Regions from separate parts of the Azospirillum argentinense genome, predicted to be linked through region 1. Evidence: riboswitches for the same ligand, from Rfam matches in the RefSeq annotation. Region 1 holds a riboswitch; the other holds the start of a gene.
The links. Region 1 has a riboswitch for cobalamin ahead of ABAZ39_RS15840 (dihydroneopterin aldolase). Riboswitches for the same ligand answer to the same signal wherever they lie in the genome.
Positions count from the first base shown of each region.

Region 2: another riboswitch for cobalamin. It lies ahead of ABAZ39_RS30230 (energy-coupling factor ABC transporter permease); the one in region 1 lies ahead of ABAZ39_RS15840 (dihydroneopterin aldolase).

Region 1 covers NZ_CP007794.1:352,901-357,868, reverse strand. The annotation lists gene scpA (methylmalonyl-CoA mutase) at 1-1,738, shown strand, start outside; gene metF (methylenetetrahydrofolate reductase [NAD(P)H]) at 1,757-2,638, opposite strand; gene ABAZ39_RS15840 (dihydroneopterin aldolase) at 2,638-3,036, opposite strand; cobalamin riboswitch at 3,343-3,567, opposite strand; gene ABAZ39_RS15835 (acyl-CoA thioesterase) at 3,762-4,133, opposite strand; partial or broken gene ABAZ39_RS37830 (Kelch repeat-containing protein) at 4,398-4,968, shown strand, end outside.
Region 2 covers NZ_CP007797.1:204,344-209,311, reverse strand. The annotation lists gene ABAZ39_RS30240 (glutathionylspermidine synthase family protein) at 1-472, opposite strand, end outside; gene ABAZ39_RS36375 (glycosyltransferase family protein) at 680-2,608, opposite strand; cobalamin riboswitch at 2,753-2,991, shown strand; gene ABAZ39_RS30230 (energy-coupling factor ABC transporter permease) at 3,167-3,847, shown strand; gene ABAZ39_RS30225 (superoxide dismutase) at 3,930-4,697, opposite strand; gene ABAZ39_RS33575 (hypothetical protein) at 4,825-4,968, opposite strand, start outside.

The sequences.
Region 1 (4,968 bases):
GCTGTTCGACGGCATCCCGCTCGACCAGATGTCGGTGTCGATGACGATGAACGGCGCGGTGCTGCCGGTGCTGGCTGGCTACATCGTCGCCGCCGAGGAGCAGGGGGTGACCGCCGACAAGTTGAGCGGCACCATCCAGAACGACATCCTCAAGGAGTTCATGGTCCGCAACACCTACATCTACCCGCCCAAGCCCTCGATGCGGATCATCTCCGACATCTTCGCCTTCACCTCGCAGCACATGCCGAAGTTCAACTCGATCTCAATCTCCGGCTATCACCTGCAGGAGGCGGGGGCGACCGCCGACCTGGAACTGGCCTACACGCTGGCCGACGGCGTGGAGTACGCGCGTGCCGGGCTGGCCGCCGGGCTGACCATCGACCAGTTCGCGCCGCGCCTGTCCTTCTTCTGGGCGATCGGCATGAACTTCTTCATGGAAGTCGCCAAAATGCGCGCCGGCCGCATGCTGTGGGCCAAGCTGATCAAGGAGTTCGCCCCGAAGAGCGACAAGTCGCTGTCGCTGCGCACCCATTCCCAGACCTCGGGCTGGAGCCTGACGGCGCAGGACGTCTTCAACAACGTGACGCGCACCTGCATCGAGGCGATGGCCTCCACGCAGGGCCACACCCAGTCGCTTCACACCAACGCGCTCGACGAGGCCCTGGCGCTGCCGACCGACTTCTCCGCGCGCATCGCCCGCAACACCCAGCTTTTCCTCCAGCAGGAGAGCGGTACCTGCCGGGTGATCGACCCCTGGGGCGGCAGCTATTACGTCGAGCGGCTGACCCGCGAACTGGCCGCCCGCGCCTGGGGCCACATCCGCGAGGTCGAGGAGACCGGCGGCATGGCGAAGGCGATCGAGACCGGCATCCCCAAGATGCGCGTCGAGGAGGCCGCCGCCCGCACCCAGGCCCGCATCGATTCCGGCCGCCAGACCGTCGTCGGCGTCAACAAGTACCGGCTGGAGCAGGAGGAGGCCATCGAGGTGCTGAAGGTGGACAACTCCGCCGTCCGCGCCCAGCAGATCGCCCAGTTCGAACGGCTGCGCGCCGAGCGCGATCCCATCCGCTGCCGCCAGACGCTGGAGGCCTTGACCAACGCGGCGGCCGCCGGCGACGGCAACCTGCTGGCCCTGTCGGTGGACGCCATCCGCGCCCGCGCCACGGTCGGCGAGATCTCCGACGCGCTGGAAAAGGTGTATGGCCGTCACAAGGCCGAGATCCGCACCATCACCGGCATCTACGCCGGCGAGGTGGGGCGGCAGTCCGACGCCATCGCCAGGGTGCGGGCGCTGGTGGCGGAGTTCGCCGAGCGGGATGGCCGCCGCCCGCGCATTATGGTGGCGAAGATGGGCCAGGACGGCCACGACCGCGGCCAGAAAGTGATCGCCACCGCCTTCGCCGACTTGGGCTTCGACGTGGACGTCGGGCCGCTGTTCCAGACGCCGGAGGAGGCCGCGCGGCAGGCGGTGGAGAACGACTGCCACATCGTCGGCGTCAGCTCGCTGGCGGCGGGGCACCTGACGCTGGTGCCGCAACTGAAGGCGGAGCTGGAGCGCCACGGGGCCGGCGACATTCTGATCGTGGTCGGCGGCGTGGTGCCGCCGCAGGATTACGACGCGCTCCACGCCGCCGGCGCCACGGCGATCTTCCCGCCGGGCACCGTCATCAGCGAGGCGGCGGTAGACCTGCTGCGCATCCTCAACGAGCGCCACGGCTACGCGCCGAAGGCGGCGTAGCCGTGGCGCGTGTGGCGATCACGGTACCGGAACCGCGGCCCTTATCCCCAGCATGTGGCAGGTGGCGAGGGTGATGTCGGAACGGTTCAGGGTGTGGAGGTGGAAATCCCGGACGCCCTGAGCCTGAAGGGCCTGACACTGCTCCGCCGCCACCGTCGCGGCGACGAGCCTGCGGGTCTCTGGGTCGTCGTCCAACCCTTCGAAGGTTTCGACCAGCCTGGCCGGCATCGAGGCGCCGCATTTGGCAGCAAATTCCACGGCACGGGCGACGTTGGTGATCGGCAGGATGCCGGGAATCACCGGCACATGGATGCCCGCCGCGGCGCAGCGGTCGAGAAAACGGAAATAGACGTCGTTGTCGAAGAAGAACTGGGTGATGGCACGAGTCGCCCCAGCGTCCACCTTGCGCTTCAGATTGTCCAGGTCGAACTGCGCGCTTGGCGCTTCCGGGTGGGACTCCGGATAGGCGGCGACCGAGATCTCGAAATCAGCGATGCGCCTCATTCCCGTCACCAGATCGGCGGCGTAGGCGTAGCCGCCGGGAGACGGTTCGCAACGCCCGCCGCCGGGCATGTCCGACGGGTCACCGCGCAGCGCCACCAGATGGCGGATGCCGGCATTCCAGTAACTGTGGGCGATGGCGTCGATCTCGTCCCGCGTCGCGCCGATGCAGGTGACATGCGCTGCCGCCGGAAGGCCGGTCTCGTCCTGGATTCGGCAGACGGTGGCGTGGGTGCGTTCGCGGGTCGAACCGCCGGCCCCGTGGGTCACCGACACGAAGCTTGGAGCCAATGGGGCCAGCCGCCGGATCGACTGCCACAGGCCCTGCTCCATCGTCTCCGTCTTCGGCGGAAAGAACTCGAAGCTGATCGACGGCGGTGCGGACAGAGGGGCGGTCATCACTGCTCTCCCGGCGCGGCTTGAGCGGCGGCGTCCCGCCGGTAGGTGATGGTCACCCCGGCCGAATCGATCTGCGGGAGCACGTTGGGCTTCTCGATGGACACCTCGGCCTCGACGACGCGCTGGTCGGCAAGGCAGAGGTCGCCGATGCGGTCCGCCAGGCATTCCAGGAGCTGGGTGTGTGGCCCGTCGGCCAGCTTCTCCAGCGCCAGGACCAACCCTTCGTAGGACAGGACGGTCGCCACGTCGTCGAGGAAACGCGGTCGGCCGCGTTCGACGACCAGCCGCACATCGATGCGCAAGCGCTGACGGCGGCCACGTTCGTGGGCGTAGACCCCGATCTGGAAAGGGGCGACAAAACCCCGGACGGTGATCACATAGGTGCCGCAGCCGGCCAAGACGGTTTCTCCACAAGCGGAAGGGTGATCGAAGGCCGGCAGGCGGCCTCGGCGGCGGCGTTCGCTCCGGCCCGACGGATGTCCAACGCCGCTCTCGGCTCACGTCGCGGCGTGGTCCCATGAACGGGTAACCGAGCCTGCAGAAGACGATCGGCATGGTTCTCCCCTGTCCGGCCAAGCGCTCGGCCAGCGGATCGGTGTCGTGAGAAGGACGTCCGGGAAAGGAAACCCAAGCAGGCGCACGAGAGGGGACCGGCGACAGACGCTGGACACGGCCCACGCGACCACCGGGACACCCCGCCCGAGGACGAACGAACGGTCACGGCAGGTCTCCTGGCTCGCAGGTCGGCACCATTCCGTCCGGCCTTCCCGGTGCCCAACGAGGCACCAGTGGCGCTGAGGCGACGAAATGACTCTCCGCTTACAGTTGCGGGGGCAGCGCCGGACTGGCCATCGGATCTGGCGGCACCGGCTTCCCTCTTAGCTCCCGGCCCCGAGCGGAACCGGCAGAACCATGACGCCGCGATCCAACCGCAACGCCGCAATCCTGTCAAGAGAAACATAAAGACATCTTTATGTTTCTCTGCGCCGAGCGCCACCGTTGTTGCGACGATGGCGGCATCAAGCGCGTCCGGACATCCCGCGGCTGGCTTCGGTCGGAGGCCTCAAGGCTTCACGGTGTCCACCCTCGTCTTTCCCAGTCGTCGCGCCGGGGGCTTTCCGGATCATCCCTGCTGCGTGCCGTGCTGGATGTCTTGGAAGGCCGGGACTGGAACCGGCCGCCCCTGACCGTCGACGGCGACCAGGACGAACCATCCCTCGGCAGCCAGCCGGCGCTCCCCGGTCGCCAAAGTCTCGGCGACGAGGGAGACATGGACGGTCATCGACCGTTTCCCGACCGTGTCGACCCGTCCGACCAAGTCGGCCAGTTGGCCGACCATGACGGGGGTATGGAATGTGATCCGCTCTGAGGAGGCCATCACGACCGCATGGCGGGCGGCGCGGCTGGCGGTGATGAAGGCGGCCTTTCCCATGAGGCTGAGGGCCGTGCCTCCGAACAGCGTGCCGTAATGGTTGGCCTGCTCGGGGAAAATCATCTCAAGGCAGCGGGTTTCCCGTCCGTTTGGAAAGAGAAACTGGCTTTCTGCGGTGGGAGGGATGGTGTTCATGTGTGCATCCGCCTGCAACCACGCGTTCCAAGGTGTCGGACGCGCACGTTATATGGATGGGCGTTCTGGTCGATGGCTAAAACGGCTGAAATCAGGAACGATGATCCTGCAAATCTGCGAACAGTGCAAAGCGGTGGGCCTCCATGGCGAAACCGGGGTCATCACGACAACACAGGCAGAAAGCGAGGTCACATGGATCGCAGGACATTCCTTGGCGCAAGTGCTGGAGCTTTGGCGCTTGGTGCTGTCCGGGTGCCATTGTCACACGCGCAATCGCCCTTGCCGGAGTTGCGGCCCGCCGCAGACCCCTATGCTCGCCTCCAAGGTGGCATGCCGCACCATCTGACGCCGGATCAGGAAGCGCAACGTGTCTTCGACAGTCCAGTTCCGGCCGGCCCGCCGGGTCGTTGGGTCAGCCGCGCCGCGCTTCCGATCCCACGCAGCGAAATGGCCTGGGCCACCGTCAGTGCGGAACGGATGCATGTCGTGGGCGGCTATGGCGAAGGTGCCGTCAATCGGGCCTACCACCACATCTATACCCCGGTGGCCGACCTCTGGTATGAGGGCGCTGCCTTGCCGCGTGGCGCCAACCATGTCGCGGTCGCCGCAGAAGCTGGCCGCGTCTACGCGCTTGGCGGGTTCATCGAGCAAAACCGGCGGTCCGATACGAACGCCTACGCCTACGATGTGGCCACCAACGCCTGGACCCCCATTGCGCCCCTGCCACGCCCCCGCGGTGCGGCGGCTGTGGTACTCGATGGCG
Region 2 (4,968 bases), on a different replicon from region 1:
GCTCCACCAGCCCCTCGTGCAGGCCGTTGAACTGGTTGGCGTCGCCCATCAGGGCCTCGCGCCAGTTGCGCTGGATGATTGAGGCGGCGAACAGCCCCTCCGGCGTGTCGTAGTTGCAGGCCAGCAGCTTGACCGAATCGCGCCCGTCATAGGCCAGCGTCAGCCGCCCGATCAGCGCGCCGGCCCGTTCGTTCAGCCGCCCCGCGGCCCAATAGTCGTTCCAGGAGGCCTCCAGCAGCCGCCCCACGCCGCCACGGACCCCCAGCCGGGCCAGCGCCCGCCCATCCACCGTCGCGCGCAGCGCCTCGCGCAGCATGGTGTGCAACTCGTCGGCGACGCTTTCGATCAGGTCGATCTGATGGGCGGAGAACTCGTACCGCACATCCTCGCGCCAGAAGGCGCCGGCGCTCATGGCACGGACGCCGTAGGGGTATTTGCGGAGCCCCGGACGCCAATCCGCACGGGGTTTCATGACTGCTCTGCGCATCGTGTGCTTACCGGGCCGCCGGATTCAATCCATGGTTTTGCCCCGCTGCGGCGCGCCGCTTGCGGCCGTCCGGGATTCGGTGGGGGCGGATCATTGCGGCGCAAACGCGCCAACACAAGCGCCTTGCGCGCCTGCCCCTCCGTTTTTCCACGCTTCCCCTCGCGGATCCCACAGGGCGGGTGGGGACGCCCGTCACCAAGCGCGGTCGGCAAGCCAGGCCGCGATGGCGCTCTCCATCGCCTCGGCGGTCGGATCGCCGTGCTCCGGCCCGGTTCCGACCATGGGAAGCCGGGCCGCCACGGCGATGTCCTCCGCCGGCGCGCCGGTTCCGACGAACAGGTCGCAGCGCCGCAGCAGGGCGCACAGCCCGTCGAAACCCAGCCGCCCCACCGCGTTCAGGCAGGCGCTTCCGGTTTCCCCGGCGATGCGCGCCGCGGCCCCCCGGGCGGCCTCATCGCCGACCAGGATCAGGGCGGTGTCGCCCCGCACGGCAAGCCGGCGGCACAGCTCCGACAGGCTGCCGGTGCCGACGGACGCGGAGAGGCCGACCGCGCAACGCCAGCGCGCCGGAACGCCCTCGGCCAGAAGCGCGGCGGCGGCGCGCTCGCCGGCGGGGGAGGTCCAGACCTCCGTGGCGGGGTCCGGCTCCCCGGTGGTCAGCGCCCCCAGCAGCCCGGCGGGAGTCGCCGCGACGTGGGTCAGGAAGGCGTCGGCGTAATAGCCGCGCACCGGCCGACCGACCCTGCAACCAAGGCGGAGCGGCGCCCCTGTATCCTGCATCAGGCGGTTGGCGAAGCTGGCATCCTCGCCCCGGTGGGGATTGATCGTGAGGTCGAAGGCGCCGCTGAACTGCTGGCCGATCTCCTGGCGCACGGCGGTCACCAGCGCGTCGTCGGGCGCTCGCCCCTTCAGCGGTGGGAGGGTGACGCGCTGGTTGACGTAGGGGCAGAGGGCAAACGCCGCCTCCGCGTCCGGCGTCGCGAAAACGGTGATCCGGGCCAGCGGCAAGGCCCGCCGCAGCTCCCGCAGGACGCCGGACGCCCCCAGCACGCCCCCCACCCCGTCCGGCAGGAACACGCCGACGCTGCGGATCAGGTCGGTCGGGAAGGGCGGCGGTTCACCGGGGACGAGCGTGCGGCGGCGAACGGCGGGTCCGGAGTTCCGCAGCAGCGCCACCGCCGGGGCGGTCGAGGCGCCCCGCGCCGGCGGCACGAAGCCCCAGGTTCCCTCGGCATCCGGGCGCGCCAGCGGCTCCACCATGGCATGCTCAGCCCGCGAGACGGTCGCCGCGTCGGTCACCCAGGGGAAGAAATCGCGCAGCGGGAGGGTGCCGTTGCCGACCGCTCGGCCCGCCGCCTGCAGGGCGTCCCACCGACCGACCGCGCCGTCGTAGCCGTAATAGATTTCCTTGAACGCGACCTGCTCCCGCGTCGCGTAGGCGAAATGCTGGAAAACCAGCCCGCCCGCCGCCGTCTCCTCGTGCAGGAAGGGGTTGGCCGCGCCGAGTTCGAGGTCCGACCCGTCGGGCTGCGGGCGCATCAGCCGGGGCGGAACGTGCGAGTGCCAGAAATCCCCCGGCCGGTACCGCCAGGTGCGTAACCATTCGTAGGCGCGGTAATTGCCGTACTGGTCCAGCCGGTCGAGGACCAGGGACGGGCCGACGAAGAAGTGGCAGAGGTAGAGAGCCGCCGTGCGCGACGGCGAATCGAGGAACATCCGGCGCGCCCGGGTGATCTGCTCCGCCGTCCACAGCTCGTCCGCATCGATCTGCCAGAGCAGGCAGTCCTCCGTCATGGCGGCCAGCGGCGCGGTCACCATTTCCACCTTGCCTTGCCAGAACATGCCGGGCGGCTTGCGGTAGACCGACACGCGCCCGGGCTCCTCCGCGGCGATGCGGTCGAGATACTGCGACGTCCCGTCGCTGCTGCGGCCGTCGCGGTGAAGATCCTGCGGAACGCGCCCACCCCGCTGCGCGCACCAGGAGGAGTCGCGGACCTGCTCCGCCACCCCTTCCACGACGTGCCAATGCCAGGGGAAGGGCAGTTGGCGGAACACCTCCAAGTGGTAACGAATGAAGGGATCGCCGTTCAGCACGATGGTCAGGAAATGAACCGGTAGCATGCCCGCAACCCCGTCCTTCGCCCGTTGATCCGGCCTCGCGCAGTCCGCCGGACCTTGTCGGTTCCGTGGGAGCGGTGTCAAGGAAGCCGTGCGACTCCCCCGATGGGTCGCCATCCCCCTCTTGACGGCGGGGGACCCCGCCCCTACCCTGGCGCCGGTTATGGTTCCCCGCGCCCTCCGGTCGCGGGGCTAAGAGGGAAGCCGGTGCGCCGCCCCGCAGGGGGAGAAACGGTCAATCCGGCGCTGCCCCCGCAACTGTGAGCGGTGAGCGGCCTCGTCCTTTCCGTGTCACTGGCGCCGCCTGCGGGAACGGGCGCCGGGAAGGCCGGACGATGCCGCCTTGACCCGCAAGCCAGGAGACCTGCCGTAACCGAACGTACGTCCTCGGGCGGGGTGCCCCGGTGGTCGCTTGCCGATGTCCGGTCCGACGGCCGCCCGTCTTCCGCAAGCCGTCCCTCCGGTGCGCCCATCCAAGGGGACCAAGGGGGTTGCGATGCCGGTGCCTGCCAGCAACGACGCCCCTCCCAACGCATGGCAGACTCGGAAAGGGCATAGAGCATGCACATCGAACCCGGCGTCGTGGACGGCGCCAAGATCGCTCTCAGCTACGCGACGGCCGCCGGCGGCTTCGCGATGGCCGGCAAGCTGGCGCGCGACGACGTCCGCAACAACGGCGGGGTCGCGCCGCTGGTGCTGCGCAGCCTGATCGCCACCGCGCTGGTCTTCAGCTTCTTCGAGGTGTTCCCGCACCACCCCGTGGGCGTGTCGGAGGTTCACCTGATCCTCGGTTCGACGCTGCTCCTGCTGTTCGGCGCCGGTGCGGCCTCCATCGGCCTCGCCGCCGGCCTGCTGATCCAGGGCCTGTTCTTCGCGCCGTTCGACCTGCCGCAGTACGGCATGAACGTCACCACGCTGCTGGTCCCGCTGTGGGGCATCAGCCTGCTGGCGAAGCGGATCGTTCCCGACGCCACCCCCTATGTCGACCTGAAGTACTCGCAGGCGCTGGCCCTTTCCACCGCCTACCAGGGCGGCATCGTCGCCTGGGTGGCCTTCTGGGCCTTCTACGGCCACGGCTTCACCGCCGAGACCATGACGGAAGTCGCCTCCTTCGGCGCCGCCTACATGACCGTCATCATCGTCGAGCCGCTGGCCGACCTCGCCGTGCTGGCCGTCGCCAAGGCGCTGCGCCGCCAGAGCCAGGGCCCGCTGTTCAACATCCGCCTGCACCAGGGCGCCTGACCGGCGCCTCGGACCGGATGGTTCGCAGGAAGGGCGGCGGGGATGACCCGCCGCCCTTTTCCGTTTCAGGTCAGCGGACCGGTCAGATCACCAGCTCGCCCTTGCGGATCGCCGCGTAGCGGCGGTTCACCGCGCCCCAGTCGACGACGTTCCACCAAGCCGCCAGATAGTCGGCGCGGCGGTTCTGGTACTTCAGGTAATAGGCGTGCTCCCATACATCGTTGCCCATCAGCACGGGCACGCCCTCCATGGCCGGCGAATCCTGGTTCGGGCGGGCGGCGATGGCAAGCTTGCCCGACGACGGGTCGGCGGTGACGAAGACCCAACCGCTGCCGAACTGCCCGGCGCCCGCCGTGTTGAACCGCGCCTTGAAATCGTCGAAGCCGCCGAAGTCGCGCGTGATGGCAGCCCCCACCTCACCGTCCGGGGCGCCGCCGGCGTTCGGTCCCATGATGCTCCAGAACATGCTGTGGTTCGCGTGACCGCCGCCGTTGTTGCGCACCGCGGTGCGGATGCTTTCCGGCAGTTCCGGCACACGCTTCAGCAGGTCGGCCAGCGGCATCGCCTGAAGGTTGCCGTGGTTGGCGAGCGCCTTGTTGAGGTTGTCGACGTAAGCCTGATGGTGCTTGTCGTGATGCACGCTCATGGTCGTCGCGTCGATGTGCGGCTCCAGCGCGGCGGGCGCGTAGGGCAGCGGCGGCAGCGTGAATCCCTTGCCGCCCGGAGTTTGGCCAGCCGGAGTTTGGCCCCCTGTTGTTTGGGCCAGGACGAAGCGCGGCGCCACGGCCAGCACCAGCGCGGCGGCTCCGGCGGAGAGCAGCAATTGGCGGCGATCCAGGCGAACGGACATGAGACCTCCCATTGTGTGTTTCGTGCCGAACAGCGGGGAAGCGACAGCCTCAGTGCGCCCCGCGCCTCACTCAACAGGGCAATGGGCGTACTCACTCGGTACCGGCGTACGGAGCGCCGCCCGTTTCCTACAAGCGGGCCTTTCCAGCCGGCCCGGCGGACGCCGAGCGGGCCATTCCCATCGCCACGCTCCGCCAGCGCCCCAGATGGAATCGGGAGGGTGCGGCCGCCGGCTTCCGGATCGGAGTCACCGGAGCCGTCCCCGCCGCCTC